DNA from 3 places in the Bacillus daqingensis genome. Region 1 is predicted to be linked to each of the others. Evidence: riboswitches for the same ligand, from Rfam matches in the RefSeq annotation. Region 1 holds a riboswitch; each other region holds the start of a gene.
The links. A riboswitch is a leader RNA that binds a small molecule or an ion and turns the genes downstream of it on or off. The one in region 1 is predicted to bind thiamine pyrophosphate.
Positions count from the first base shown of each region.

Region 2: linked by a shared signal. The riboswitch ahead of tenA (thiaminase II) and the one ahead of thiM (hydroxyethylthiazole kinase) in region 1 are both predicted to bind thiamine pyrophosphate.
Region 3: linked by a shared signal. The riboswitch ahead of thiT (energy-coupled thiamine transporter ThiT) and the one ahead of thiM (hydroxyethylthiazole kinase) in region 1 are both predicted to bind thiamine pyrophosphate.

Region 1 is NZ_JBHSGK010000001.1:79,220-89,723, forward strand. It holds gene ACFO4L_RS00330 (ABC transporter ATP-binding protein) at 1-385, shown strand, start outside; gene ACFO4L_RS00335 (MDR family MFS transporter) at 694-2,172, opposite strand; gene ade (adenine deaminase) at 2,324-4,048, shown strand; gene ACFO4L_RS00345 (ThiF family adenylyltransferase) at 4,063-5,067, shown strand; gene thiE (thiamine phosphate synthase) at 5,057-5,710, opposite strand; gene thiD (bifunctional hydroxymethylpyrimidine kinase/phosphomethylpyrimidine kinase) at 5,707-6,534, opposite strand; gene thiM (hydroxyethylthiazole kinase) at 6,531-7,340, opposite strand; TPP riboswitch at 7,427-7,531, opposite strand; gene ACFO4L_RS00365 (nitric oxide synthase oxygenase) at 7,640-8,770, shown strand; gene recQ (DNA helicase RecQ) at 8,947-10,504, opposite strand, start outside.
Region 2 is NZ_JBHSGK010000007.1:38,353-48,856, reverse strand. It holds gene ACFO4L_RS08335 (C40 family peptidase) at 84-803, opposite strand; gene ACFO4L_RS08330 (Cof-type HAD-IIB family hydrolase) at 1,449-2,309, shown strand; gene rraA (ribonuclease E activity regulator RraA) at 2,387-2,872, opposite strand; gene ACFO4L_RS08320 (TetR/AcrR family transcriptional regulator) at 3,038-3,616, shown strand; gene ACFO4L_RS08315 (hypothetical protein) at 3,948-4,193, shown strand; gene ACFO4L_RS08310 (BCCT family transporter) at 4,515-6,080, opposite strand; gene ACFO4L_RS08305 (hypothetical protein) at 6,357-6,491, opposite strand; gene ACFO4L_RS08300 (bile acid:sodium symporter family protein) at 6,998-7,963, opposite strand; gene ACFO4L_RS08295 (hypothetical protein) at 8,142-8,327, shown strand; gene tenA (thiaminase II) at 8,378-9,073, opposite strand; TPP riboswitch at 9,209-9,308, opposite strand; gene ACFO4L_RS08285 (hypothetical protein) at 9,357-10,142, opposite strand; gene ACFO4L_RS08280 (ABC transporter ATP-binding protein) at 10,142-10,504, opposite strand, start outside.
Region 3 is NZ_JBHSGK010000003.1:347,490-357,993, forward strand. It holds gene priA (primosomal protein N') at 1-980, shown strand, start outside; gene fmt (methionyl-tRNA formyltransferase) at 1,003-1,956, shown strand; gene rsmB (16S rRNA (cytosine(967)-C(5))-methyltransferase RsmB) at 1,949-3,298, shown strand; gene ACFO4L_RS03035 (Stp1/IreP family PP2C-type Ser/Thr phosphatase) at 3,301-4,050, shown strand; gene pknB (Stk1 family PASTA domain-containing Ser/Thr kinase) at 4,047-6,002, shown strand; gene rsgA (ribosome small subunit-dependent GTPase A) at 6,023-6,895, shown strand; gene rpe (ribulose-phosphate 3-epimerase) at 6,898-7,536, shown strand; TPP riboswitch at 7,559-7,663, shown strand; gene thiT (energy-coupled thiamine transporter ThiT) at 7,738-8,289, shown strand; gene ACFO4L_RS03060 (thiamine diphosphokinase) at 8,286-8,918, shown strand; gene rpmB (50S ribosomal protein L28) at 9,008-9,196, opposite strand; gene ACFO4L_RS03070 (Asp23/Gls24 family envelope stress response protein) at 9,431-9,790, shown strand; gene ACFO4L_RS03075 (DAK2 domain-containing protein) at 9,813-10,504, shown strand, end outside.

The DNA.
Region 1 (10,504 bases):
CTTTATTGAACACCTCCCTGACGGATATGATACAGTCATCGATTCGGAAGGCGGCGGAATCAGCCAGGGACAAAAGCAGCTATTATCCATTGCCCGGGCACTGCTGGCGGACCCGGCAGTACTCGTGCTGGATGAGGCAACGAGCAGTATCGATACTGTGACAGAAGTGAAAATTCAGCAGGCGCTCAAACGTTTAATGAAAGGCAGAACAAGCCTTGTGATTGCTCATCGGCTGAATACGATTCGGGAGGCAGACCAGATTGTCGTGCTGCAGGAAGGCAGGATCATGGAGTCCGGCAGCCATGAAGAACTGCTGGAACAGGGTGGCTATTATGCAGGAATGGTTCATTCCCAGTTTCAGCCAGGGAATACAGCAGTCGTTTAGGCTTGCAGGCTGTTGAAAAAGTCAAAATCCAGTCCGGCTAAGCTCGTGCCAATCTTAAAACAGGCGTTATAAACGTACTCTCAACTGCTGAAATCGGAGGACCACGGCCCGGAACGAGGCGAAGTTCCAGCGCTTCCGGCTACGAAAGGAAGCAGTTAGCTGAACCCGCCCCCTCCGAAAAGCGGGTGTCCGCAAATGCGGGCAGATACAAGGGTATTCACCTAACGTGACTTTATTCAAACTATGACAGCTTCGGACCGCATCGGTCCGAAGCTGTTTTTTTCAGTATGCATTATGTGGAACGGTCATTATTTATTTTCCGCATTTGACTGGAGCGGAACGTCTGGCTCATTACGCTTTGGTCCGAATTCTGCATCCCATTCTTCATCGGACATTGGCTTTCGCGGTCGAAGAAATAAAATGAGAATTAAACCTGAGAAGGTCAGCGCTGTTAAAAACCCCATTGCGACATTCATTCCGATTATGTCCGGTGTCCGGTCAGCTGTACCGGTCTCAAGCTGCATCGCCGTAGTCGTCATAATCGTAACGAGCAGGGCAGTGCCGACAGATGCGGCGATTTGTCTCATCGTGTTATTCATAGCTGCCCCGTGTGGAATGAGCTTGCGGGGGAGTTCATTCAGCCCTGCTGTCGTAATCGGCATCATGACCATGGAAAACCCGAACATCCGTATCGCAAACAAGAGCGCAATAAACGTAATCGTCGCATAGGCGTCAACAAACAAAAATGCTGCAGTGGCTCCGCTCATAATCGTCAATCCGGTAAAAGCCAGTGCTCTCGCTCCGATCCGGTCAAAAATGTAGCCTGTGAGAGGAGACATGAATCCGGAAACAAGTGCTCCAGGCAGCAGAGCGAGACCGGAGTCAAATGCGGTGAAGCCTCGCATTTCCTGCAAGTAGAGCGGAATCAATGTTTCCATGCCGATCAGGCCGAGAAAGCCAATCATGCCGACCGCGGTCGCAATGGTGAACGTGCGAAGTTTGAAAACACGAAATTCCAGCATCGGATGCACCATGCGCAGCTGTCTCGTAATAAAGAGATAAAGGCAAACGGCACTCACAGCTAGTGAAAGAAGCGTGATTGGAGACAGCCAGCCGGCGTTCCCGGCGCTCGTAAATCCATAAAGCAATCCGCCGAATCCAAAAGAGGAAAGAATAATCGACGCCGGATCAACTTTGGGATTTTTGAGCTCTGTCACATTATTTAATAGCTTCCATGCCAATAGAATGAGCAGCAGAATGAGCGGCAGCACGAGCCAGAACAAATAGCGCCATGCGAATGTCTCAATGACCCAGCCTGACAAAGCCGGCCCGAGAGCAGGAGCAAAGGAGATCGTCAGCCCCACAAAGCCCATCACCGTGCCGCGCTTTTCAAGCGGGAAGATAAGCAGAAAGACGGTCTGCATGAGCGGCAGCATGATTCCGGCACCGGCTGATTGAATAACACGGCCAGCGATCAGCATGCCGAAACTGTCGGCAAGTCCGCCGACTATCGTACCGGCAGTAAATGTAAGCATCGCCGTCATAAACAACTGCCTGGTAGTGAATTTTTCAATTAAAAAGGCTGTTACAGGAATCATGATTCCATTTACCAGCATAAAGACGGTGGTCAGCCACTGGGCTGTATTAGCCGTTACGTTCATCTCCTGCATGATTGGAGGAATCGCAGTGATCATGAGAGTTTGATTCAGTATCGTTAAAAAGGAGCCTGTCAGCAGAATAGCTGCGATGAGCAGGCTCCGTCTGGATACGCTTCCGGATTCAGTCAAGAGACTGCCCCCTTCCCGTATGGTTTAACAGTCTATTGAAGAGTGTACCACTCTTTACGTGTTTCCGTGTACTGGGAGGCAAAGCAAGCCGTAGACGTCTGACATCTCCTTCAGTATAATAAGAGAACAAAGCAGTGCGAGGAGTGAGGATATGGATCAGACAACGAGAAGGAGCACCATTAAAACCGCTGCAAATGAGCAGCAGGCTGATTTGGTTTTGAAAAGAGCAAGCATCGTCAATGTGTTCTCAGGTGAAATTGAAACTGGCGATATTGCGATTCAGGACGGTATTATCGCAGGTATCGGTGAATTTACAGGAAAAGAAGAATTGGACGTGAACGGACGGTACGTCGTTCCTGGCTTAATAGATGGACATGTTCACATCGAGTCGTCCATGGTTTCTCCGGCGAGGTTTTCCGACGTCGTCGTACCGAAGGGGGTCACAACGGTCGTCACCGATCCTCATGAAATCGCAAATGTGAAAGGAGCAGAGGGGATCCGCTATATGCTGGATGATTCTGAAAACGTGCCGCTGGATGTTCGGTTCATGCTGCCGTCCTGCGTTCCGGCCACGCCATTCGAACATGCAGGTGCGGAATTAAACGCTGCAGAGCTTCGTCCATTTTATGAACACCCCCGCGTTATTGGACTCGCAGAGGTGATGAACTATCCTGCGGTCGAGCAGCGGAACGAAGATATGATGACAAAATTGGCGGACGCTGAAGAAAGAGGACTGAATATCGATGGACACGGTGCAGGATTTTCAGCGCACCAGGTGAATGTTTATGCCGCAGCAGGTATCACGACTGATCATGAATGTACAACAGCTGATGAGGCGTTGGAGCGGGTCCGCAGCGGCATGCATGTGATAATCCGTGAAGGGTCAGCTGCGAAGGACCTGCGCCAGGTGCTGCCAGCTGTTACTGCCGGAAACGCCCGCAGATTTCTATTTTGCACCGATGATAAGCATCTTGATGAGCTGATGGATGATGGCAGTATCGATGCGTCTATCCGCATTGCCGTTAACGAGGGTCTCGATCCGGTAACAGCGGTTCAGATGGCGACACTCCATGCTGCAGAATGTTTTCAGCTTCATACGAAAGGAGCGGTGGCACCTGGCCGAGATGCTGATCTGCTGATAGTCGATGATCTGAATGATTTTCGTCCGTCGCACGTCTTTTGCGGCGGGAAACTGACAGCAGAAGAGGGCAGGCTTTCAGCAGGATCATCTGAGCAGGTCCCGCCTCCTGAAGCGCTGATAACTTCTGTCAATTTAAGGCCGTTTCAGGAGGAAGAGTTAAAGGTGAAAGCAGAGAAGGAAGAAGCGCTCTGCATTGAATACCGGCCTGACAGTATCGTAACCGGAAAAGGGTTCTACCGGCTTCCGGTACAAGACGGCTATTTCCAGCAGGACCCCGAGCAGGATATGATGAAGCTGGTCGTATTGGAGCGTCATCATGAAACAGGACATATTGGAGTCGGTTTTATCAAAGGGCTGAAGTTTACGAAAGGGGCGTTCGCACTAACGACCGCGCATGATTCACACAACATTGTGGCAGCGGGCTATTCAGACGAAGAAATAGTGCTGGCGGTAAAAACGGTAGAAGACATGCAGGGAGGACTTGCCCTTGTGATTGATGGAGAGGTAGAGGCTGCAATGCAGCTCGATATCGCCGGACTCATGTCATCCGCCGATGCACAATCAGCCGCAGCAGATCTGAAGCAGGTAGAGCACTCGTTCACAAAGGCAGGCTTTCACGGCTCATTTAATCCAATCTCGGCTCTCTCCTTTATGTGTCTGCCGGTTATTCCATCTCTAAAGCTCACAGATATGGGGTATTTCGATAGTGAGCTTGGGGAGCATCGCTCGGTATAAAGGGAGGAAGCTGGATGAAGGACAGGTATTCACGGCAGGAGCTGTTTGCACCTATCGGCATGGAAGGCCAGAAACAAATCAGCCATTCATCGGTTTTGATCGCAGGAGCGGGTGCGCTCGGAAGCGCGATTGCAGAAACGATGGTCCGGGCAGGCGTCGGCTCTGTGGCGATCGTCGATCGTGATTATGTAGAGCCTTCGAACTTACAGCGCCAGCAGCTGTATACCGAGCAGGATGCGCTGGAGCAAAAGCCGAAAGCAACAGCTGCAGAAGAGCGGCTTCGCCAGATAAACAGCGGCGTGCATATAAAAGGCATCACCGGTGAAATAACGCCTGAACTGCTGGCATCCTTTAAGGGTGCGGACTTGATTCTCGACGGACTGGACAATTTTGAAACGAGACTTCTGCTGAATGACTTTTGCAGCAAATACAGCATCCCTTGGATTTATGGAGCTTGTGTTGCCTCCGGCGGACTTGCCTGTACGATCCTTCCGGGAAAGACAGCGTGTCTTTCCTGCATAGTCGGCGCCGTACCGGCTGGAGGGGATACGTGCGATACGGCAGGTATTCTCGGACCGGTCGTTCAGATGACAGCCGCTTATCAAACGGCAGAAGCGCTCAAGCTGTTAAGCGGAAACCTCGACAAGCTTAGAGACGGGATGGTTCGGTTTGATCTATGGGAACCGGCGGTACACGTTATTGGAACTTCTAAAATGAAGCAAAAAAACTGCCCCTCTTGCGGCGAAGAGGCAGTTTACCCGTTTTTGAACGGCAGCGGAACGAGGCTGTCGGTGCTATGCGGACGTGATACAGTTCAGGTTAGACCGTCCCAGACTGTTGATATCGAAGAAGTCCTTCAGAGACTGAAGCCGCTCGTCCAGCTGCAGAATGAGTATCTGCTGCAGCTCGATCTCGAAGGAACACGTACCGTGTTATTTCGGGATGGGCGGGCCCTTATGCACGGATTATCAAATACGGAAAAGGCACTCCGGCTGTATCAGCGATTTATCAGCGGTTAATGGAACGATAGATGGAGAGAAGCGCGGAGGCAGCAGCCTCCGCGTTTTCTGCTGCAGATACCGCTGAAATTACCGAAACGCCATCAGCACCGGCTCGCAATACCGGCTTCGCGTTATCGAGCGTTATACCGCCGATCGCGGTTATCGGCAAATGGATACCAGCGTTTCGCATTTCCTGAATACGCTCCGGTCCTACAGGACTCTCCGCATCTTCCTTTGACGAAGTAGCGTACATGGGACCTGTGCCGAGGTAATCGGCTACGGCGGCAGCTGCTTCTGCCTCTGCAATCGTACGGGCGGAGACACCAAGTATTTTCTGTGCTCCAATCCTGCGCCGTGCTTCAGCCGGATCCGCATCATCTTGTCCGATATGGAGTCCATCAGCATCTGAGGCCAGAGCCAGTTCGATATCATCATTTACGATAAACGGCACATGAAACCGGGCACACAGTTCTTTTAGTTCCTTTGCAAGTACCAGGCGTTCGTCCTCATCCTGCAGACTCCCAGTTCCCTTTTCACGCAGCTGGAACATCGTTACTCCGCCTCGAAGCGCTTCAAACACAAGCTCCGGAAGCGGCCGGTCTGTATTTTGCGTACCTGCTATAAAGTAAACAGCAAGCCTTTCCTTTGCGAACTGGGTCACGTCTGTTCAACCTCCATTTTGATAAATGGTTTATCCGCCGTCCGGTGAGCTGCATGGTGAACGGGCCCAGCTCCTTCACCGACAGAGTGCGCATGAAGGATCGCCTGGTGAATAAACTGCTTTGCTGCAAAAACAGCATCTTTCATGGATTTTCCTTGAGCGAGATAGGCAGCAACGGCAGCAGCATACGTGCAGCCGGTGCCGTGCGTATGTTTTGTTTCGATTTTTTCGACGCTTAAATAGTGAAATTCAGCTCCATCGAATAGAATATCGGTGATTGTGGCAGCATCGGGTTCATGACCTCCCTTTAATAACACAGCCTCTGAACCAAATTTTAACAGTTCACGGGCCATTTCTTTACGAACTTGCAGCGAACTGCCCGACATTCCGGTGATCATTTCAGCCTCCGGAATATTTGGCGTGATCAACGAGGCATGAGGAAAAAGCTTCTCTGTCATCGTGGTCCGGGCTTCTTCCTTCAACAGCTCGGCTCCGGTCGTGGACACCATAACAGGATCAACGACCAACGCAGGGAGCCTGCCTTCAGCTGCAAAGGAGGCGGTGATTTCAATTCGTTCGGAATCGAACAGCATACCGGTTTTTACGCTGTGTGCGCCGATGTCATCCAATACGGAGGTGATTTGTGCTTCGAGCGCTTCTGGAGAAGCCGGGAAGACACCCTGAACGCCTACCGTATTTTGAGCTGTCAGAGCAGTAATGGCACTTGTGCCAAAAACGCCAAGCTCCTGAAATGTTTTTAAGTCGGCTTGAATTCCTGCTCCGCCGCCGCTGTCAGAACCGGCAATTGTCAATGCTGTTTTCATAATGATGCCTCCTTCAGAATAAGTTGCTGCTCAAGCTGTTCGTCTGTCAGCTGCTGAAGCATGTCGAGCAGATGGATTTGAAAATGACCTGGACCTGCATATGGTTGTCTGGCTGCGGCTGCTTCTGCACATACGCCGTAATAGGCGCAGGCTGCGGCTGCGCCTTCAAGCGGAGAAGCCGCCCGGCTGATAAAAGCTGCCGCAATGGAGGACAGCAGACATCCTGCACCGGTGACATCCTGGAGCGAGGGAGAACCGTTATGAACGGTGATCATGCTGCTGCCGTCTGTAATGACGTCGACTTCGCCTGTCATGCAGACAGTCGTCTGCTGGGAGCGTGCAAGCTTTACCGCAGATTGCGACGCGTCATCAGGAGCAGCAGAGGCATCTACGCCTCTTACAACTGCTTCTGACCCGGCAAGACTTGCAATTTCCCCGCTGTTCCCGCGGATAAGCGCGATGTCGAGCTCCTTTAAGAGCATGGCAGCAGATTCTGTCCGAAACGAGGTAGCGCCTGCTCCGACTGGATCGAGGATGACTGGTTTTCCATGTTTATTTGCCGCTTTTCCGGCCAGAAGCATCGCCTCATTTGTGGCGCTTGAAAGCGTGCCGATGTTCAGGACTAGCGCGTCTGCTGCAGAAGCCATATCTGCGGCTTCCTCGGGAGCATATGCCATTACTGGTTTCGCGCCTGCCGCATAGAGGCCGTTGGCAGTAAAGTTAGTCACTACGACATTCGTAATGTTATGAATTAATGGGGCGTCGCTCTTAATTAGATTTCGCAGAGCGAGGACTTGATTCGTCATGCTTTCACTCCTTCACGTATATAATGTCGTGCGCAGCGGAATAGAAAAAAGCCGTTTTCGTCGGAAGCTGGATCAGTCCGGAAAACGGCTGCTTTCATCCACTTTCCTACGCTGGTATTACGCCAGATCAGGTTCAAGGGGATCAGAAAATAGTTTCTGTCTCAGCACATGGTGCACCCCCAGCGGGTCAAACGTGATTAATTTGTGAACAATCGTGCTCGTTCTTGCAGTAGCACTGATGTTCCTTATACTATCATATTAACAGCTTCGCTGGACAGTCAGGAGGAAATCATGTGGAAATGACGCTCGAGCAGGCTGCACAATCCTTCTTACATCAGTATTATACGGAGCAGGGAAAGACTGGATTGGCAGACCGTTTAAACGATGTTTATCAGGAAATTGAAGCGACTGGTACGTATGTGCAAACAGCTGAGGAGCTGGCTTTTGGAGCAAAGGCGGCCTGGCGGAATGCAAACAAGTGCATCGGCAGACTTTTTTGGGATACGCTTACCGTCTTTGATAAACGGCACGTCAATACGCCGGATGAAGTGATTAGTGCGTGCCGGAAGCATCTGCGGTATACGACAAACGGCGGTAAAATCAGGCCGGCCATGACGATATTCCCTCCTTCACAGCCTGGTAAACCGCCAGAATGGCAGCTGCTGAATCATCAGCTGATTCGCTACGCCGGGTATGAGGATGGCAGAGGAGACCCGGCTTCCGCAGCATTGACTAAGCAGGCGCAGGCCGCTGGGTGGAAAGGGAAAGGGACTGATTTCGATATCCTTCCGCTCTTGATTCAAAAGCGGGATGGCAGCATCCATCTGTATGAATGGGAAGCAGAAGAGGCATTGGAAGTCCCGCTTCGGCATCCGGAAGAGGAGGCTTTTTCAAATTTGCAGCTGAAATGGTATGCCGTACCGGCGATTGCAGATATGGAAATTGAAATTGGCGGTATCGTTTATCCATGTTCTCCTTTCAACGGGTGGTATATGGGAACAGAGATCGGTGCGCGGAATTTGGCTGATACATGGCGCTACAACTGTCTTGAAGCAGTGGCTAGTGTGTTCGGTCTGGATACAGCTAAGCCTGCATCGCTATGGAAGGACCGGGCGCTCGTTGAATTAAATCGCGCCGTGATTTATTCCTTTCATGAGGAAGGGGTCAGCCTCGTGGATCATCATACTGCAGCGGAGCAGTTCCGCATCTTTTGTGATAAGGAAAAAAAGGCTGGAAGAGCGGTTACCGGCGATTGGACATGGCTGATTCCACCGATGTCACCTGCTGCTGTTCACGTATTTCATGAAGCGTATAATGATGAAGAAAAAAGTCCGCGTTTCGCCTACCGAAAGGCATCGATCTGTCCATTTACAGGCCAGTCTTCCAAAGAGCACGACCCTTCGTCACCGCTGCCGGACCACGGTAATTGACAAGGCTTTAAAGCGGGCACTGTTAGATAAAGAAGCCGGCTGCTTTTTGCAGCCGGCTTCTTCAGAGTGTGGATAAAGTCATTTTAAGTGAATAACGTTGCACCTGCCTGAATCTGTGGACACTAGCTTTCCCTTCTTCCGTCGGAAGTGCTGGATCTTCGCCTCGTTCTGATCCTCTAGGATCGGAGTCCTGCGGATTGAAGCAGCGCGGTGACTTTTACGGTGAAATAACTGATATCTTCCGGGAGATGTTCTTTTACAGGCTTTAAGCCATCTTCCAGACCGACTCGATCGATTACTTCTTCTACAAGTGCCACTTCATCCTCCTCAACGAGTTCGGAGAGGTCTACATCCCAGTCGTTCTCCCAAGCTTCGATGAGATGCTGAAGGACGGTTGTCTCTTTCAGACCGCGAGCTGTGCTGATCGCTTCCGGGCTATGTCCTTCAATAAACATCGCTGCTGTTTCTTCATAGCTTTTTCCGTCTTTCTGCTTCGCGGACGCCGCCATTCGTGGAGCCGTGGATTCAGATGCCATATAATCGTTGACCGCTTTAAGGAATCGTTTGCCGTAGGTGTACATTTTGTTCGTGCCAACACCTCGGACGGCCAGCATCTCCTCTTCTGTCTGCGGGAGGCGGGCGCAAATCTCATGGAGCGTCTGATCCGAGAAAACCATGTATGGAGCCACCTCGTGAGCTCGGGCAAGCTCGCTTCTGAGACTGCGAAGAATTGGAAAGAGCGGATGATCAGCAGAAGCCTGCTGCGGCCGAAGTGCTTTTTTCCGGTAAACCGCGGCTTCACCGCGGAGAACAGGAAGAACTTTTTCGGACAGCTTTGGGACCGGATAGCCTCCGCCGGAAAGCTCAAGGTAACGGCTGGCTGCAAGAAAATCGATAAGCTGCGCGACCTCCTTTTGGGAATACTGCTTCATAAGTCCAAAGGTGGACAGCTGGTCAAAACGCCACTCTTTGATCTTTTGATTTCTAGAACCTGTCAGAACCTGGGCTATGACCGTTTTACCGAATCGTTCGCCCATTCGTCTCATACAGGAGAACACCATCTGTGCTTCCTTGGTTATGTCTTCTCTGGATCGCTCGTCGACACACTCTGAACATCTTCCGCAAGGCTCTGTGCCGTAATCATCGAAATAGTCCAGAATATACTGCTGCAGACAGCTTTCTGCATGACAGTAGTGCAGCATTTTCTGCAGTTTCTGGAATTCCATTTCCTTTCGTTCGTCGCTCATTTGCGACTGGTCAATCAGGAACTGTTGAATCTGGGCGTCCTGGGGGGAGAAGAGCAGCAGACATTCACTGGCGGCACCGTCACGGCCTGCGCGCCCGGCTTCCTGATAATAGCTTTCAATATTGCGTGGCAGCTGCCGGTGAATCACGTACCGGACGTTTGACTTGTTAATTCCCATTCCAAACGCATTTGTCGCGACCATTACTTTCACCACATCGTAAACGAAAAGCTCTTGAGCCTGGCGCCGTTCTTCGTTATCCATCCCCCCATGGTATTTTCCAGCTTCGATACCGTTTTTTTGGAGGAGATCGGTGAGCCGTTCCACTTCTTTACGGGTCGCACAGTAAATGATTCCTGAAGCTTCTGCATCTTTTTTTACGTAGTCCAGCAGATACTGGTCACGGTCCGTCCCCTTTAACACGTGAAAGGAGAGGTTATCCCGTGCAAATCCAGTACGGATTACGCTGTCTGATTCAATATGCAGGGCA
Region 2 (10,504 bases), on a different contig from region 1:
TCTCACCTGTGTGGGCGATTAACCCATCTTCAAACGGACGAAAGAAAAGCCTCCGCTCGTGAAAGCGGAGGCTTCGTTTTCTATTACATGCTGCGTGCACCGATGTACGTGCTGCTCCAATAAGGGTTTGTGCTCATATTGGAAATCGTTACACCTGTAGAAGATCCAGCGTGAATAAATTCATTGTTTCCTAGGTAAATCCCTGCGTGGGAAGGACCTGTACGTGTTTCAAAGAATACGAGATCTCCCGGCTGCGGGTTGGATACCGGTGTACCTGCACTCCACATTTCAGCTACTGTACGTGGTACATTTTCACCGTTCTGCTGGAACGCATACTGGATGAAACCGCTGCAGTCAAATCCGGATGGGCTCGTACCGCCCCATACGTAAGGAGATCCAGTCAAGCTGCGTGCTGTAGAAATAATACCGTCCGCATTGCTTACATCACTTGTTCCCGCTACCTGGGAAGAAGAGTCAGAGCTTGATGAGCTGGATCCGGAAGATGCTGTGCTGCCGGAACCGTCAAGACCTAAAGAAGACTGTGTTGCTGGTCCAGCTGTCCCGTAGAAGTTTCCTGCCGGGCTGGAAATACCATTTGAAGACTGGTAATCCTGCACTGCTGAAAGCGTCAATGGACCAAATACGCCATCCACGTTAGAAGAGCTATTATATCCTGCATCTGCTAAAGATTCCTGCAGTTCTCGAACATCGTCACCACGATCTCCCATACTCATCGCGTCTGTTACCGTTGGTGCTGCAAAAATCGCTCCGGCTACTGCTAGGCTAAGTGCAAATTTTTTCATGTGTAAACACTCCCACTTTCTCTCTAATTTTTTTAAGGTTTCTCTTTATCTTTTAGGTAATCTGTTTAGATTTAAACTGTATTTTTTTCGCTAACAGGTTTCACTGTACAGATGATCGGGTAATAATAAAACCCCTTTTGTTTATTGTTATTGTTTTAACATTGCTTTGTTATCTCCCTGTAATATCTGTATTGTTCTCGTTAAATTAATAGACAAAAAACGCGTAACCTTCAAAAAGATAGTAAATTAACGGCTCTTTTTCTTATTTTTCAGTTAATTATTCAGGTTTTTCAGTTTCTTTATAGAAAGGTTTGTTATCTCGTACGGTTGAATAGGAGGAAACGTCACCGCCTCTCGTGAGGCTTGGCTTATTCAGACTGCTCAGCTTCCCCGCTCGGGATCTTTTCAGCTCATTCCACCACAAATGTCTCTTGTTCTCGCTTCGTTCACCCATGCTGCAAAGCAAACGAGTGAAACTGTTTCCTCCTTTTTCTATAAGGAAAAGCGAAGAATAAGAAGGCGCAGGCGTATTATCTTTATATCAATCTCAGCCATTAGCAGATCTTTTAAGCAAGGGCCCTTGTTAGACATTGCCTCTCGCCTCCAGCTATACTAAACATAACTTGATTCAAGGAGGAAGCCGCTTTGCGATTACTTGCAGTTGATATGGATGGAACACTTCTCAACGAGGATAAAACAATATCGAAGGAAAATATTGAGGCTTTTCATGAAGCAGAGGAGGCGGGTCTCGAAGTCGCGATTGCAACCGGACGCGCTTTTTATGATGTCTTCTCCATACTTGAACGCTATACGATCAATCCGTGGGTGATTAATATGAACGGCGCCTGTATTCACCGCCCGGACGGAACGATGTTCGATGATCTGCCGCTCCATGGACACTCGGCCTCACCGGTGCTGTCCTGGCTTGAAGAACAGCAATACTATTACGAAATCTCTGCTCACGATGCGATTTATGTACCTGAAGGTGCAGAAGACCGAATTAAAGCAGAATGGGAGCTTCTCCCGCCTGGACCGGAAAAAGAGCAGATCATGCAAAAAATGCTGCATGCCCAGGAAAGCCAGCAGGGGCGCCGCTACATTCGCTCGTTTGAAGAAGCACTTGAGCGGGATATCACGATTTACAATATTTTAGCCCTCTCGCTTATCCCTGAACGAGTGAAAGCGGGCTGGGACAAATTCAGCCACCTGCAGGAGGTTTCGGTCGTTTCTTCTGCTCCCATTAATTTTGAACTAACCTCCCCGGCTGCGTCTAAGGGCAATGCACTGGAAAAGCTTGCTGCCTATAAACATATTCCTGTTGAAGAAACAGCTGCAGTTGGAGACAGCTTCAATGATGTGTCGATGCTGAAGCAGGCAGGCAGAGGCTTTGCGATGGGCAATGCTCCAGATTCGATCAAACAAATTGCTGCAAGCACGACGAAATCCAACACTGAACACGGCGTGGCAGAAGTCATTTATGAGCTGCTTAAGGCGAAAACACCTTAATCAAACGAGGCGAGCCGGCTTTTATGTCAGCAAAAGAGCTGACCATCTGCTGCTGATCAGCTCTGAAAATAGGTTGCTTATCTGCCTGATGGTTTTTCCGGCAGCACGGCAACGCCGTCTTTATCGGCACACACCCACATGCCCGGCTCCCAGAGAACGCCAGCCATATTGAGTGGAACATCGGTATATCCTTTTCCCCCTTTATGGCTTTTTTGCGGCCTGGTTCCCAGTGCAGCGACGCCGATATCTATGTCACGCAGCTCATCAGCGTCGCGAATGAACCCATAGAGAATGACCCCTGCGATCCCCCTCTCCGCTCCAATAGCAGCAAGATTGTCTCCAAGTAAGGCAGTTCGACCGCCACGTCCTCCGCCGTCAACGACGATGACCGTCCCTGCTTCTGCTTCTTCCAGCATCCGCTTCACTAACACATTATCTTCAAACACACTTACGGTACGAACTGGACCTTCAAACTGTGTGCGTCTGCCATAATGAATGAGATGCTCCTGCATCGTCTGAACGGTTTGCGGATACTCGTCGCAAATATCAGTAACTGGCTTCATGTTGAACCTCCTTTTTGTTTTCCATTACTGCTTTTCGCCAAATCCGTGCATTTTCCTTTTTTTAACGTAAATGAGGGAAGCTTTTTCCCACTATTTCCTGCTGAAACCTTTCGGATACGGGTATAGGTTAATATAAGAAGTCTTCAGTTAAGAAAGGAGGCGCAAATGACGGATATACGAATCAAGCGCACGAAGCAGGCGCTCAAGCAGGCACTGCTGGAACTGCTTCAGTACAAAGCTCCCGCGCACATTCAGGTAACGGAGCTTGTGAATCGGGCAGGTCTCAACCGGAGTACATTTTATCAGCATTACGGTACCATTGAAGCACTGCTGGATGAATTGAAGCAGGACGTAATCGAGGATTTAATTTCAGCGTACCGTCAGCCCCCGCTGCTCACTACTGATGTCATGCACCATGCGTTTTATTCTGTTGCTGTGCGTATGATTGAACACGTGGAAAAGCAGCAGGATTTTTATGAAATTATGCGCGACTGCGGCGACCTGCCTCGCTTTCGCAACAAAATGATTCTGCTCTTAAAACGGGTGCTTTTAGAGGAGGAATCCGCTGCAGAAGAAAGCGGAGTCGCCGAAAGCTTTGCTGCCTACCACGCTCATGCTGTTGCCGGCTTGATTGCTGACTGGATGGACGGCGGCTGCCAAAAAGATGCTTCCGAAATGGCTCGGGAACTGAAAATGCTGCTTCGTTATCATCCTGGATCAGGGGCTCGTTTTCGTGAACTATAAGTTTCACAATGCCGTGCGCTGCGCTGCACGGTTTTTCTGTGAATTAAAACGGGAAAAAGCGGGAATTAGACCTATTTTTCTCTTTTTCTTTAAAAAGGTATCGTTTTTACTAGTTTTATGTGGTTAAATAGATGTTAGCCCGTCATATAAGAACATTCGTTCCACCGTCTCTACTGTCACTGACTGGTCAGCAGACACCGAGTCTGCCATCGAAACCATCTAAAGAAGAAGCCATTATATTACTATATTTGAATAGACCACGTACTGAATATCGTCCGGTTCCTTCTAAATACTTGAAACAATTGCTCAATGCAATCAGGGGGAATGAACGTTGGACATGAACCACCGCCGCCTCCGTAAATTGGAGTCGGAGCATCAAGACCTTCTGCGGGACATACGCCAGCTAAAGCGGAAAGCGGAAGCACTCGTCCACGCTCGAGCCCGATACTCAAGCGCTCATGTGAAGCAGAAATACCAGACGCGGCTTGCCGCCGTGCACCGGAATCTGCATAAACTTGAAACAGCCAAGGGTCTGCAGGAAACAGAGCTAGCTCGCCTGCGAAACCTAAAGCGTTAAACACACATAGCGCTGTACAGTCAGCCTGCGGGATGAAACCTGCAGGCTTTTTTGCGTCTTGAATAAACTGTTTCTGTTGCACACCGCTCTGGTATATTCGCATTGATATACCTTGCCGCGACGTTAGACGGCAGACCGCACGCTGCTTCTGTAAGTGCAGATAAGTCTGAGTTATTGCGGAGGGCAAGCTTCCCGCGCTAAGCGAAGAACTGCACAAAATTGAATAACCATTTACTTCAAATAACTTGTCCGCCAGCCTGAAACGGGCTGCACGGTCTCATAAAGCTTTTTTTGAGTTAGTTCAAAACGTACCTGGCGCTGTCATGAGTCTCGTTTGCGAACGTTATATTTCCATGCCTCGTCCTGCTTGATCATCCGGATCGCAGCCCAGATCGTTAGAAACTGGATAATGATAATCGGAAGCCCCATTAAACCGGATACCACTTCGAGCGGCGGCAGTCCACCGATGCGCATCATGACGAGTGCAACGCCTGCAATAATCGCTGCAACGATAATGCGGAGCATGCGGGACGGCTCGTTTTTACTCATGTCCTGGGTGCTGGAATAAGCTGCAATCGTATACGTAGTTGAATCCAGCGTCGTAATCAGAAAGATCATGGCGACTACAGCAAATACGATCAATGCAATCGTTGCAAACGGCAGCGTCAACAGAATTTCCGGGATTAACGCCATTTCATCCATTGACTGCGCCATTCCCAGTATATCCATATCACCGTTCACATGCCGGTGAACGCCCAGTCCCCCCAGCACTCCGGTTGCTGCCCATGAAATCGCTGTCGGCGCGAGCAGATAGGTCAGAATCATTTCTTTTATCGTCCGTCCCTGCGAAATTTTAGCCGCAAATACGCTGTGCAGCATAGCCCAGGTTGCACTATATGCAAACCAGAAGACCGTATTACTTTGCACGTGGCTGCTCCCTTCTCCTCCAAGTGAATCGGTGTAAAGAGAAATATCAACATAGTTCGTCGCCAATGTGCTTAAGCTTTCCGTAAAGTAGTTTAATATAAAAACGCCGGGACCGACGGTCATGATAAACAAGGCAAAGCCTCCGGCCAAATACATATTGAACGTACTGAGCCGCTTAATTCCACGATCAATACCGACGTATGCACTGATAGAGAAAAAGATGACCCACATAATCGTAATAATGAGCGTTAATGTGAACGTGACCTCTATGTTAAACAGCTGCGATAAGTTATGTGTCACAATCGGCGTTCCCAGGCCAAGTGTCACGGCAGCTCCGGAGAGAATACTGACGAGGAAAATCATGTCGAGTACTTTTCCGCCAAGTCCATCTGTAAACCGGTCGCCGAATAAACAGCGGCAAGCCTCCGATACCCGCATCAACGGCCGCTTTCGAACGTGCAGAATATAGCCGAGCGCTGGAGCTGCCATCACGAAAATAGCAAACACCTGAAAACTCCACATAAACATGCTGTAAGCATTCCCCATTAACAATGCTTCTGTAGACCCTGCATCCATGCCAAACGGCGGATCATTCGCGACGTTTGTCCACTCCACCATGCCGGTTCTCATAATCGTCGAGCCAAGCCCCATTGCAATTAAAATGGAGGCATATTCAAACAGAGTAAATCGCGGCTTCTCAGCCGGGTCGCCAAGCACGACGTTGCCAAGCTTGGAAAAAGATAAATACAGCCCTGCTCCTAGTAAAATAATAGCGTACCAGATGTAGCCCCAGTTGAACACCGCCACAATGACATCGAATGTATATTCCAGCACTCCAAGCGCCTGGTCTTCATAAAGCGACAGCGGAACAATCATGGCGATAATAATAAGCAGCGATGGTAAAAAGAGCTTATAATCGATCAGCTTTCCTTCCGGTCGCTGGTCCTTATTTTGTTCCATCATCCTTCCTCCTATTCTTTCCATCCTAATTATTAGTCTTTCCAACTATTTGTTTTCCTTTTAACTGTCATCCAAAACATATTTGCACGAAACTGAGAATTCGTGCTCACACGATATCTGGCTTTCTGTATCTTTTTCCTTGGTTGTATCCGCAAAAAAACAGCTCCGCTGGAAAAGCGGAGCTGTTTTCAAAGTGTGGATAAAGTCATTTTAAATGAATAACGTTGCACCTGCCTGCATCTACGGACACTCGCTTTCCGGAGGGAACGGCCTCAGCTAACCGCTCCCTCCTGCTGTCGGAAGCGCTGGATCTTCGCCTCGTTCGGATCCTCCTGGAGTCGAGATCCTCCAATTTGGCAGCTGCCAGTCCGGTTGAAACGCCTGGTGATGATTCACACGTGCTTGTTCCATATGGGTGGAACCTTTATATAGGCAACGCTTCGATGTCGAATAAGGATGACCAGTGCTTTCACGTATGTACCATGGAACAGTCGTATCTACCGATCGGAACGTTTTTCTCCAACAAACAAATCCATTTTCCCTTCGTGTCCGGCGTGCCCGTGGAAGCCGCGCAGCCTGAAGATTCCGTGCCGCTCAGATCTGCGAGCGGCATCCACGCACGAGCGGAGCCGGACTGGCTTTTGAAGGCTTCTCGTGAGAAGCCTGAGTCCGAGTGAAGCCGTGCCTTTCTTCCCTTCATACGGGATCACCCTGAGAAATAGCTGAAGGCCAGCCCACGGCAGGCTCGGTTAACAGAGGGGAAAGTCAACCAAACGAATAAATAATTAAGTTGAGACTTTTTCAACAGCCTGAAAACAAGGAAGGACATTATTCATATGTCACTTTTGCCTATCGGTCCTGCTGTTAGCTTTTCATTTTCAAGCCGCCCGCTGTTTTGCATGGTCAACACCGAAAAGCTATGACACGCGAGATTGTTGATTCAATGACTTCGGGTCCGGCTGCTTTCCACGGCTCCAATACGATACGAGTGCCGGGCCGGAGATGTTATGCCATACGGAAAAGATTGCACTAGGAAGTGCTGCAAGCGGACTGAAATGAGCCGTTGCGAGCGCTGCGCCTAAGCCGGAGTTTTGCATGCCTGTTTCAATGGAAACCGCCCTGCGCTTGGTTTCGTCAAGTCCGGCCCATTTAGCAGCCAGGTAGCCGAGGGCCAGTCCAGCCCCGTTATGCAAAATCACGGCTGCAAAAACGGCCGCTCCGGAAGTCACGATGTTTTCAGCATTAGCTGCGACAACACCTGAAACGATCAACATAATGGCGCCGACCGAAACCAACGGCAGTGCCGCCTGGCCTCTCTCGACAGCAGCCGGAAGAAATCTTGCTGCTAAAATCCCGAGTGCTATCGGAATCAAAATGACCTCCACAATCGACATGAACATATCACCTGCTCCGACCGGAAGCCATTGATTCGCAAGGAGAAAGACGATCAGCGGAGTAAACAGCGGTGCCAGCATCGTCGACACACTGGTCATCGCGACTGATACCGGTACATCTCCTTTTGAAAGATAAACCATCACGTTCGACGCTGTCCCGCCTGGACATGCTCCGACCAGCACCAGTCCTGCCGCAAGTTCAGGCGGCAAATTGAGCAGATAGGCAATGCCAAAGGCTGTCAGCGGCATGATCAGAAACTGTGCCAGCAGACCGATCGCAACCGGCATTGGCTGCTTGGCTACTACTTTAAAATCGGCAAGCTTCATCGTCGTTCCCATACCGAACATGACGATCCCCAGCAGAATAGTAATGTACGCACCGACCCAGGTAAACGTTGCCGGTGACAAATACGCAATAAATGCTACGACAAGAACGATCAGAGCAAAGTAGCGGCTGACTAATGCTCCGATTTGCTGAACAGCTTTCATGGATAAAAACTCCTTCTAACAATAAAATGTACCACGAAAAAAGAAAACAGCAGCCGCTTGGGCGCTGTTTTCAAACTCGCGTAAGTATTCTCACAGTGTAAATAATTCTGACAATATCCGCAATACCTTTTTCCATATTTCTGCTGTGATATGCTGGAGTGAGAAAGGGAGGCTTATCATGAACCTTGTGAAACCGCTGCTCTGGATCAATTTAATTGGCAGTCTCGCTGCTCTGATCGTTTACGCCGTGACAGCTGACCGCTTCAACTACCGAGATGATTTTCTTATTCTCGTCGGTCTTTTTGCCGGCGTAAGCGCTCTTGGTCTGCTGCTGAGCCGAAACCTGCCAAATGAAAAGCAATAATGAGCAAGGCACTGAATAAGAATCGTTTTTTCAGTGCCCTGTTCTGTCGTTTACAATGACGAGATGCTGCTTTGCAGTCGGACCGGCCATTCTTCCTGCTCATACGCCATCGTCCAGAATTGATGCTCAAGCTGGCTGCTTTTTAAAAAATGGGAGAGCATCAGCTCTTTTTCACGTTCTCCTGCCTGCTCCGCGCAGGCATCGATCTTCGCCATGAACGTTTCTGTGATCGTGCCGACTTCATCGTTTCCGTAAAAGCTGATCCAGTCGTAGAATGGGTGCTGCTTATCCGGATTAACCTCTGACTTCAGCTTGCGGCCGATTTCCCAGTATGTCCATGGACATGGAGCGAGCGCAGCAAGTGTTTCCCCAAGGCTGCCGTTAATGGACGCTTCCATCATATGGCGCGTATAGTGATGAGCCGTCGGTGCAAGCGGCGCTTTCTGTAAATCTTCATAGCGGACGCCTGCGACTTCACAGAAGTTATTGTGCGGATGAATTTCCTCATTCAGAACGAAGCCGATCTGCTCCTGAAAAAACGTCATATCCTCTCTGGTTGTGCATTTGGAAACGGCGAGACCATAGATCCGGCAGAAGGTGGTCAAGTATTCATAATCCTGCATGACGTAGTGGATCAGTGCCTGCTTTGGCACATTCCCTTCCCCGATTCCTTTTACAAACGGGTGCTCAAAAATCGCACTGAAAATAGGGTCTGCTTCCTGTCTCAGCTTTTCTGAAAATCGCATTGTGTAGGCCCTCCTGATTATTCCGGCGTACCGGATGATTTGGACGAACACCCACTCTCCGGACACGAAAAAAGTGCTTCTCAGTCCGGAGAAAGAGAAGCACCTGAAAGCGTAAACGGTCTTCACGCGACCATTTCAGACACATTCCCACTTTCCTCCGCTGGTATCAACCAGATCAGGTTCAAAGGGTCCGGCGTAAGCCGTCTCAGCCTTTTGGGCTCCCCTAGTGGATATTCTGTTTTCACTGTATCAAAATTCCCAGCTGCTTACAACTGTTTCCTGGTTAGGCCTGAACAAAGCGGTCCATCAGCCATGAAAACAGGACGATAACAGCTGTAATCGCAAGCAGTTCAAACGCAATTTCTCCAGCGAATAAATAAATGCCTTCTTCTACTTCCAGCTGAAAAGTCGCACTTCCCACAACAGCCTCTTGAAGCTGCGCCTCCGCATCAAACAGCTGCCCGTGCCGAAACATCGCTTCATAGACCGGCGTCTGCGTAAATCGCATAATTGCATACACAAACACCCCCCAGACGGCGATACCGACTGCCCAGCCAAACGGCTTGATGATTCGCATCATCAAAATGGTAAACACCGCTCCTAATCCAAGCGTAATCCCAACTGACATCAGCAGGCCGAGGAGCAGCGGATACAGTGCCCGCAACGCATCAGAGATTACGGCAATCCCGTTCTCTTCCACTTGCTGCGCATGTTCGCCAAAGAGACTGAGTGTCCAAAAACCGACGGCCGTCAGCAGCACTACCGAGATCAGAAACTGTGTGAATCCTACCGCGAGCTTCGAGGTGACGAGCTTCCAGCCGGATGCCGGGATATTCAGCCACGTCCACTGCGTTTTTCCTTTCCATTCTCCATGGAATGAGAGTGCCCAGACGAGAAACAGGAACACCGTATGAATTCCAACGCTTAAAAATCCAAGTAAAATACTGTAGCCGGATCCGGTAAAGGCAAAGTAAATCATCGCGGCATATGCGAGCAGAAGAATGCCCATGATGACGGCGAATCGCGGGATACTTTCCTGCCATTCCTTTTTCCATAGCGATAACCACATTAGACCGTCACCTCCCGCAGAACGTCTATCAGTGATTTCCGTTTCTCTTCTTTCAGGTCCTCGACGTTCCGGTCGACAACGATTCGGCCTTCGTGCACGATCAGTACATGATCGAGAAACGGTTCAAGCTCTTTTACTTCGTGGCTTGTGATCAGGCAGAGCTGGCGGTCGACGTCCAGATGCGTCACGATCAGCTTGAGAATGTCTTCCCGCACTAGCGGGTCCATCCCGGAGAGTGGTTCATCCAGACAGAGCACAGGTGTTTTCCTTGCCATCGTTACCGCGAGCTTTCCCCGCGCTTTGTTTCCGCGCGAAAGCTCTTTGACTTTATCAGACTCATGCAGCTTCATTTCTTTTAGCAA
Region 3 (10,504 bases), on a different contig from region 1:
CACTGCTCGATGCTATTAAAAGCCGCATGGAAAAAGGGGAGCAGACGGTCCTTATGCTTAATCGCAGAGGCTATTCATCCTTTATTATGTGCCGCGACTGCGGGTATGTGCCGCAGTGCCGGCACTGCGATATATCGTTAACCTATCATCGGAGCTCCCATTCGCTTCAGTGTCATTACTGTGGTTATCTGGAGACACTTCCTTCAAGCTGTCCTGAGTGTGAAAGCGACCAAATTCGTTTTTTCGGAACCGGGACACAAAAGGTGGAGGAAGAGCTTTATCAGGTCCTGCCAGGAGTAAAGGTAATTCGGATGGACGTCGATACAACAACTCGCAAAGGATCTCATGAACGGCTGCTGGAGTCGTTTGGCAAGGGAGAGGCGGACATACTTCTTGGCACGCAGATGATTGCAAAAGGACTCGATTTTCCAAATATTACGCTCGCAGGCGTACTTGCAGCAGATTCCATGCTGCATTTACCTGACTTTCGCTCTGCAGAGCGGACCTTTCAGCTGTTAACTCAGCTTGCCGGGAGAGCAGGACGTCATGAAAAACTGGGAGAAGTTTTTATACAGACATATTCACCGGATCATTACAGTATCTCTGATGTAATTAAGCATGATTTTATCGGTTTTTATGAAAAAGAGATGTATTTAAGAAGAGTCGGCGGCTATCCGCCTTACTATTTTCTGACGATGGTACATGTTTCTCACACGGACTTAAATCAGGCAGTAGCGGCCACTGAAAAAATCGGGGCATTTTTGAGAAATTCCCTGTCGCAACAAGCAAAAATTCTGGGACCTGTGGCTTCACCCATTCCTCGTATTAAAGATCGTTACCGGTATCAGTGCATGATCAAATACAAGCGCGAGCCGGACCTTTCGAACGTGTTGAAAAGCATGCTTCGTGCATGGCAGAAAGAGACAGCCGGAACCGATCTGCAGCTGTCCATAGATACGAATCCATACATGATGATGTAAGAAAAAGAGCTAGGAGGCATTTATGAAACGAGCAGTGTTTATGGGAACCCCGGATTTCTCGGTGCCCGTACTGGAAAAGATTTTGGCAGAGGGCTACGATGTCCCGTTAGTCGTCACGCAGCCGGACCGGCCGCGCGGCAGAAAAAAAGAATTGATTCCTTCCCCTGTAAAGCAGGCAGCGCAAGCACATGGAATACCTGTCTGGCAGCCGGAAAAGCTGACCGATGGGATCGCTCCTATAGAAGAGGCAGAGCCTGATATCATTATTACAGCTGCATTCGGCCAGCTGCTTCCAGCGAATGTATTGGAGCTGCCTCCATTTGGATGCGTGAACGTTCATGCATCTCTGCTTCCGGACTACCGCGGGGGAGCGCCGATTCACCAGGCCGTTATCGATGGAAAAAAAGAGACTGGCATTACGATTATGTATATGGCTGAAAAGCTGGATGCCGGTGATATTATCGTGCAGGGAGCCATTCCGATCCACGCAGACGACACCGCAGGGACCATGCACGATAAGCTCAGCCTGGAAGGAGCAGATTTGTTGATAAAAGCGCTGCATCAGATTGAAAAAGGAGCTGCGGAGAGAATTCCGCAGGACCATGAAAGTGCAACGTTTGCTCCTAACATTACGAGAGAGATGGAAAAAATAAACTGGCATAAGCCGGCTGAAGCTGTTCGAAATCAAATTAGAGGACTTGTCCCCTGGCCTGTCGGTTATTCGGTCATTGAAGGAATCCGGTTGAAGCTGTGGGAAGCAGCAGTCACCGATCACCAGACTGACGCTGCTCCAGGAACCATATTGACGTGTGAAGATGGTGTATTAGAGACTGCGTGCGGAGAGGGAACGGTGATTCGTCTGATCCATGTGCAGCCTGCAGGCGGAAAGCCTATGACTGCCGACACCTTTTTAAACGGCAAAGGCAGGAAGCTAAAGCGCGGACATCGTTTTGAAAGCGGTGCTGCCAATGGCTGAGGCATCAGTACGTGAAGCTGCACTTGATGCACTGCTCCGGATAGAAAAAAATCAAGCGTACAGCAACCTGCTGCTGGATGAGGTTCTGAAAAAACATCAGCTTTCAAGCCGTGACAGCGGACTGCTTACTCAAATTGTATATGGAACACTTCAGCATCAGCGCCTGCTTGATCATACGCTGGCAGCCTATTCAAACCGGCCGCCGGATGAACTGGCAGGCTGGGTGCGCCAGCTGCTGCTGCTAAGCTTATTTCAATTGAAGTATTTAGACCGTGTGCCGGATCATGCGGTTGTGAACGAAGCCGTTAATCTGGCAGCTAAACGAGGTCATAAAGGAATTTCAGGAATGGTCAACGGAATATTGCGAGCAGTCATCCGGAAAGGATTTGCAGCGGTTGAAGCAGAAGATACTGTAACGAGAACCGCGATTGAAACGTCGCACCCGGATTGGATGATAAGCAGGTGGACAAGGCAGTACGGAGCAGAAACAGCTGCAGACATTGCGGTGCATAACAATGTTCCTCCCGTAACCTCTATCAGAGTAAACGCCATGCTGATATCTCCGGAGGAGGTCCGCTCTTTATTAGAGGAGGAAGGATTAACCGTGAGGGACAGTCCGATCTTTAAGACGGCCTTTCGGGTGAGCGGAGGAAGTGCTGCTGCCACAGAAGCTTTTAAAAAAGGGTTTATCAGCATTCAGGACGAAGGATCAATGATAGCGGTTCAGGCGCTTGATCCTGAAGCTGAAGATATCATTTTAGATGCGTGTGCTGCACCTGGTGGAAAAGCGTGTATGATTGCAGAACGATTAAACAACTCTGGACGCGTCACTGCCAGAGACCTTCACACTCATAAAGTGAAGCTGATTGAGTCGCAGGCAGCAAGACTGAAGCTCACCAATCTGCTGGCCGAAACAGGCGACGCCCGCAGCATGGAAGAGGAAGCTGTTTATGATAAAATTCTGGTGGATGCACCTTGCAGCGGGCTTGGAGTTATCCGCAGAAAGCCAGATATGAAATGGTCGAAGCAGGAGGCCGATATTGAAAGGCTGTCTCGTTTACAAAAGGACATTCTCGATAAAGCCTGGCGCGCTTTAAAACCTGGTGGGCGGATGGTTTACAGCACTTGTACCATTGATGAAGCAGAAAATGAAGCCCAGCTGCAGTCCTTTTTAGAAAAACATAGGGATGCAGAGCCGGACGAAACGATGAAGTCCAGGCTTCCCGAAAACGTGCAGCAGCTGATGACGACTGAATCTTCTCTGCAGCTGATTCCTGGAAAAATTGGAACAGACGGATTCTTTATTTGCAGTTTGACGAAATCGAAAAGGCAGGAGAGATGAACGTGATTTACAGCATTCACTCGGATACTGGAAGAGTACGGAGTCATAATGAAGATTCTGTATTGTTTCATGAACGTTCAGGCTGGTTTCTTACGGTAGTAGCAGATGGAATGGGAGGCCACCAGGCTGGTGATGTTGCCAGCCGCATGGCCTGCAACCGGATGCTTGATCAGTTTAAATTAGCCGCAGATGAACTGGATATAGAGACGATCGAGGAATGGCTTCGGAAAACAGTGAGCCGGATCAATTCCGATTTATTTACGTATCAGCAGGAACACCCTGACTGCAGAGGGATGGGAACGACGTTAACCGCTGCAGTAGGAAATGGAGAAGACGTTTTTTACATAAATGTCGGTGACTCAAGGCTGTACCTGCTAAAAGAACATGAGATAACCCAGATCACGAAGGACCAGTCCCTGGTCGGTGAACTCGTCCGTCAGGGAGAGCTGACAGAAGCAGAAGCGGAAGTACATCCTCGCAGAAATGTGCTGCTGCAGGCGCTAGGCACCGAGATCGATGTTTCCGGTGAAATTGGATCGGTACGGTGGAGACCTCAGGAGATCCTCTTGCTGTGTACGGACGGATTGACGAACAAGCTGGCTGATTCGGCGATTAAAGCTATTGTGTATGAAGCAGCAAGTATGGAAGATGCTGGCGAAAGGTTAATTGCATCGGCGAACGACAGAGGCGGCGAAGATAATATTACAGCTGCACTCATCCGTTTCTCTGATCAGGACGGCGGTGCCGTATGATCGGCCGCAGGATTAATGAAAGGTACAAGCTGATCCGTCCAATCGGCGGAGGTGGAATGGCAGATGTATATCTTGCAAAAGATTTAATCCTCGACCGCCACGTAGCAGTGAAAATGCTTAAAAGCCAATTCTCTAAAAACGAAGAATTTATTCGCAGGTTTCACCGCGAGGCTGAAGCCGCAACCAGCTTGTCACACGAGAATATCGTGTCGATCTACGATGTAGGGGAAGAGAATGATTTGTACTACATCGTCATGGAATATGTAGAGGGTCAGACGCTAAAAGAGTATATTCAATCCAGCGGCGTACTCTCGGTAGAAGAAACAGTGCGAATTTTAAAGCAAATCTCGGAAGCCGTGAAGCACGCTCATGATAATCACATTGTCCATCGGGATGTAAAACCGCAGAATATTTTAATGAGCGTAAACGGTCAGGCTAAAGTTACTGATTTTGGTATTGCAAGAGCAATCAGCGAGGCAACCATCACGCATACGAACTCGATCCTGGGCTCTGTTCACTATTTGTCGCCTGAACAAGCCAGGGGCGGACAGGTCACCTATAAATCAGATCTGTACTCACTCGGTATTATTGCGTACGAGATGCTTACCGGGAGCGTTCCGTTCAAAGGGGATACGGCAGTTACCATCGCGTTAAAGCATTTACAGGAACCACTTCCGGAGCTTCGCACAACTGCTGTTCCAAACAGCGTAAAAAATATGATCACCCGTCTTACAGCTAAAAAGCCGATCGACCGCTTTAACAGTGCCGGGGCGCTGCTGGAGGATTTAAGAACTGTTCTGGACAGCTCCAGACGCTCCGAGCGGCTGCTTGAATGGACGGCAGAGAATGATGAAGAAACAAAAAAAATGCCCGCTGTTTTCCCCGAGGGACGAGGCAGTGATCCGGAAACCATTGTTCATACTAAAACTAGTTCGGGAGGAGAAGGAGAAAAAGTTTCCTCAAAGCCGAACCGAAAGAAAAAGTGGATACTGCCAGTGCTAATAGCCGTGCTGCTGACGCTCAGCGCGTTTATATGGCTTCCCGGTTTGCTGCATGTTGATGAAATAGCCGTACCGGAGGTCTCCGGCCAGCATGCAGACGCGGCTGCTGAACAGCTCGAAAACCTTGATTTGGAAGTGGAGCGCGCGTACCGTGAAAGCACAGATACAGCTGATAATCACGTCATCAGTGTACAGCCGGATGAGGGAACGACTGTTAAAGTCGGCTCGACTGTGAGACTCGTAATCAGCGAAAATGACGCTTCCATGGAAGTTCCTGATGTTACAGGCCTCTCAGAGGAAGAAGCAGAGTCACAGCTTGAGGCATTTGACAACGTGTCTGTGTCGTATGAAACGGTCTCAGAGCAGGAAGGCGGCATTGTGTTGGATCAGGAGCCTTCCGCCGGACAAACCGTAATGCCTTCAGAAACGACGGTCATGCTTACGGTAGCAGAACGAGAAGTGGTTTCGATCGGTAATTTGTTCGGAATGACGGAAGAGGAAGTGGAAGAATCGTTCGAAGGAGTCCCTTATGTAACGGTCAGGTTTACCGAAGAGTATGACGAATCAATGAGTGAGGGACGAGTGATCGAACAGGATCCGCCGCGGGGGACAGAGATTTCGGAGTCAACTACTGTGATGGTTACACTTTCCGGAGGTCCGGAACCAGGCCCGGCAGTCGCTTCAGCAGAAGTCCCTTTTTCGGTTCAAGTGCCGGAAAATGATAACGGACGATCCTATCAGATTGAGATTCAGGTGATTGATGATGAGAACGAGACGCCTGTTGAAGTTATTAACGAAGAGATAACGGCCTCCACTGAATTTGACGTTCCCATGACCGTTGAAGAAGGCTCCACCGGATACTTGATCCTGTATGTGAATGGGGAAGAGTTTGATGCTTCGCCATATGAATATTCGTATGAGGAAGTGCAGTCCTACAGTCCGGATGAATAAAATCGATTTGTGAGGTGACTATGGCAAAAGGACGTATTATTAAAGCGCTCAGCGGATTTTATTACGTAGAGTCGGAGGGACAAACGGTACAATGCCGCGCACGAGGAAACTTTCGCAAGAAAAACATTACGCCGCTCGTAGGAGATATGGTTGAATTTGAAGCAGAAAACCCGACTGATGGATATATTCTAGCGGTCGAGGCACGAACGAGTGAACTGTTCAGGCCTCCAATCGCAAATATTGATCAGGCTATTCTCGTTTTTTCAGCTAAAGAGCCTGATTTTAGCCCGCTGCTGCTTGATAAGTTTTTGGTCCATACCGAAGCAGCAGAGCTGGAGTCAGTTATCTGCGTCTCAAAAGCAGATCTTGGGTTGGATAAAGCAGAGCCTTATCTGCCTGCATACGAGCAGGCCGGCTACCGTGTTATTATCACGTCCTCTGAACTTTCCGGCCAGGTAGAGGAGCTGCTGCCAGTTCTGTCAGGACGGCTTTCCGTTTTTGCCGGGCAGTCAGGGGTTGGAAAATCATCCATTCTTAACGCGCTTAAACCAGAATTGAATCTGGAAACTGCAGCTATTTCAAAGAGTCTGAACCGCGGCAAGCATACGACTCGTCATGTTGAACTGATTCATATGCCCAATCAGGGATTTGTTGCCGATACACCCGGGTTCAGTTCACTTGATTTCCGCCATGTCGAAACGGAGACGCTAAGTGCCATGTATCCAGAAATGGCAGCACGGATCAATGACTGCAAGTTCAGAGGATGCACCCATTTAAATGAACCCGGGTGTGCGGTAAAGCAGGCTGTTGATACGGGAGACATTGCAGCTTTCCGCTATCATAGTTATCAGCAGTTTTATGAAGAAATAGCCAATAGAAAACGGAGGTACTGACAATGACTGAGAAGATTGCGCCATCGATTCTGGCTGCAGACTTTGCTGCGCTTGGGTCCGAAATAAAGGAAGCCGAAGCAGCAGGAGCCGACTACATTCATATTGATGTAATGGACGGCCGTTTCGTTCCGAATATTACGATTGGACCGCTGATCGTTGAAGCGGTTCGTCCGCATACGAGTCTGCCGCTTGATGTGCATTTGATGATTGAAAACCCGGAAAGGTACGTTGATGCTTTTGCTGACGCGGGGGCGGATATTATCAGCGTGCATGCTGAAGCATGTCCACATTTACACCGGACGATTCAGCAAATTAAGGGACGAGGGGTAAAAGCGGGCGCTGTTTTAAATCCAGGCAGTCCGTTGAGTATGGTAGAGGAAGTCATGGACGAGCTCGATCTTCTGCTGTTGATGACCGTGAATCCAGGCTTTGGAGGTCAGACTTTCATACCATCTGTGCTGGATAAAATGAAGCGAGCAAGTGAGATAAAACCAGCGGCTATGGAAATAGAGGTAGACGGAGGGGTCAACGCAGATACTGCAAAGCTTTGCCGGGAAGCAGGTGCAGATGTATTAGTAGCAGGGTCTGCATTTTTTCAAGCGTCGGACAGAAAACAAGCGATGAAATCCCTTCGTTCCTGAACGGATTAGTTTAACTGAATGATAAAACCGCATGGGGAGCCTTGTAACGGCTGAGAGGGTGCAGAGCAGCACCGACCCAGTGAACCTGTAAGTTAATGCTTGCGCAGGGATGTGGGATCGATCAGAAGCCAGATGCTTCTGAGTTGGCCGTATCCTGAGGATGCGGCCTTTCTGCGCTGCAAAAATGAAAGGGTGACGCACGTGCGTTCAACTAAAATAGTTATAATGATTGAAACAGCTTTTATGGCTGCGCTAGCGCTGATTTTAAGCTTTATTACACTATTTACGATGCCGTTTGGAGGATCTGTGAACCTAGCTATGCTGCCAATAATTCTGTTGTCGTTCCGAAGAGGTCCGGCTGCAGGAATCGCGTGTGGCATTGTGTTCGGACTGCTGAACTTAATGACTGGACCTTATGTCGTCCATTGGTCTCAGGCGATCCTGGAGTATCCTGTAGCTTTTGGACTTGTTGGTACGGCTGCCTTTTTCAGTGCCTGGTTTGGAGGGAGGAGAGTGATTGGGGCAGTGATTGCTGGAATTGCTCTTGCAGTGGCTCTCCGATTTGCTGCTCATTTTAGTGCAGGTGTTATCTGGTTTGGAGAGTTTGCTCCTGAAGGTACCCCGGTCGCCTTGTATTCGTTTCTCTATAATTTAGGGTATTTAGGGCCATCTCTTCTTTTAATTTTGATCGTGACCATCTTTTTATTAAAAAAAGGCGGCAGAATTTTGCAGCCTGAGGGAAGATCAGTATGAATCCTGTTATCATTGCCGGGGGCAGCCCTGAGCTGACCGAAAGGCATCTGTCCCGGCTGGTTCGTTTTTATCCGGAAGCTGATGTTATTGGAGTTGACCGAGGGGCAGCGTGTGCAGCTGCCTGCGGCATCCGCATGGTACGAGCTGTTGGAGACTTTGACAGTGTGACGCCCGAACAAAAGATGCAGATTGCAGAACTGGCTGAACAGATCGAGGGTCATCCTCCAGCGAAAAACTGGACAGATCTGGAGCTTGCGCTGCAGCGAGCAGAGGGAATGCCGCTGATTATAACCGGAGTGGGCGGAGGAAGATTGGATCATACACTGTCTGCCTTGTTTTTGCTGGAAGCCTCGCCAGAGCAAACCGTAATCGAGGAAGAGCACTACTCGGTGCAGCTCCTTCGTCCGGGCACGCATCAGCTTCGAACACGCGGCCATAAGTTTGTATCGCTGATCCCGCTTGGGCAAAACGTAACGGGTGTAACGACGTCAGGGCTGCTGTATCCGCTCCAACAGGCTACGCTTTATCGGCATCGATCGCTCAGCGTCAGCAATGAATGGACGCACCGTGAAGCGAAGGTGTCGTTTAACGACGGGCTTCTTTACTTCATCGAATCAGGCGATGCATGAGGCCGGCAGTCAATTTTCCCGTTCAAGCATGAGCTGGACAAATGAAAAAAGCTTCCGTCCCATTTCGGGGCGGAAGCTTTTTTTAGCGATTATACGCGCTGTACTTTGCCTGATTTTAGAGCGCGGGCGGATACGTAAACGCGCTTTGGCTTGCCGTCCACCATGATGCGGACTTTTTGCACGTTAGCACCCCAGCGACGCTTTGTAGCGTTCAATGCGTGGGATCGTTTATTGCCTGTAGACGGCCCTCGGCCGGTAATAACACATCTGCGTGACATATGCATTCCCTCCTTCATTTCACTAGCATCGATCATACCTGAATATTGTAGCATTGTACATTTTTTAATTCAAGCAGTAATTTCAAGTAATGAACCTTGACAGATGATATCGCATTTTTGGAGCTTTTGTGCTATTCTCTTAGACGGGTGCACGAACTATGCAAGCTGTCATGCGTATAGTAAAATGACGATAGCTGAAAAGCCAAATACCCCCATTGAGGAGGACTACCTTCTATGACGATTGAAATGAATACGAAATACGGAAATATTGATGTTTCAAGAGAAGTTGTCGCTGTTATCGCAGGCGGTGCGGCAGTGGACTGCTACGGCATTGTCGGAATGGCTTCCCAGAAGCAGCTGAAAGATGGCATTACGGATCTTCTTGGTAAAGAAAATCTGGCGAGAGGTGTTGTCATCCGGGAAGAAGGCGAACAGATCCACATTGATATGTATATTATCGTCAGCTATGGAACGAAAATTTCCGAAGTAGCGCATAATGTTCAGCAAAAAGTAAAATACCAGCTGAGCCAGATGCTCGGGTTGAAAGTTAGTTCGGTCAATATTTTTGTTTCCGGAGTCAGAGTTACGAATTAGTTTTATGTCAGGAGGAACATACGTGGCAATGAATACAATTAACGGAAAAAAACTTGCTGCCATGATGCAGGAGGGTGCCGCCAATCTGTCTGCCAATTCGCAGCGGATTGACGCACTAAACGTATTCCCTGTTCCGGACGGCGATACAGGGACGAATATGAATCTAACCATCACATCCGGAATTCAGGAAGTGAAGAACAACGATCAGAACCATGCGGGAAGCGTCGCAGCCAGCTTTGCAAAAGGCCTCCTTATGGGGGCGAGAGGGAACTCGGGCGTTATTCTGTCCCAGCTTTTCAGAGGCTTTTCAAAAGCGGTCGAAAAGAAAGAAACACTGGCTCCTAAGGATCTTGCTGACGCATTTGATAAGGGCGTGGAAACGGCCTACAAAGCCGTCATGAAGCCGGTTGAAGGTACGATTTTAACTGTTGCGAAAGATGCAGCAGCAGCAGGAAGAGAAAGCGCCGGCCAAGATGATTGTCTCGAGCTGATGAAGCAGGTTCTTCAAAAAGCTGAAGAGTCTCTGGAGCGGACGCCCGACCTGCTTCCGGTGTTAAAGGAAGTTGGAGTCGTTGATTCCGGCGGCCAAGGATTGGTTACCATATACGAAGGCTTTGCAGCTGCAATGGAAGGCCGGTCGATTGCTCCAGCTGAGGAAACACCTTCACTGGAAGAATTGGTCAAATTTGAGCATCATCAGTCTGCTCAGAGTCA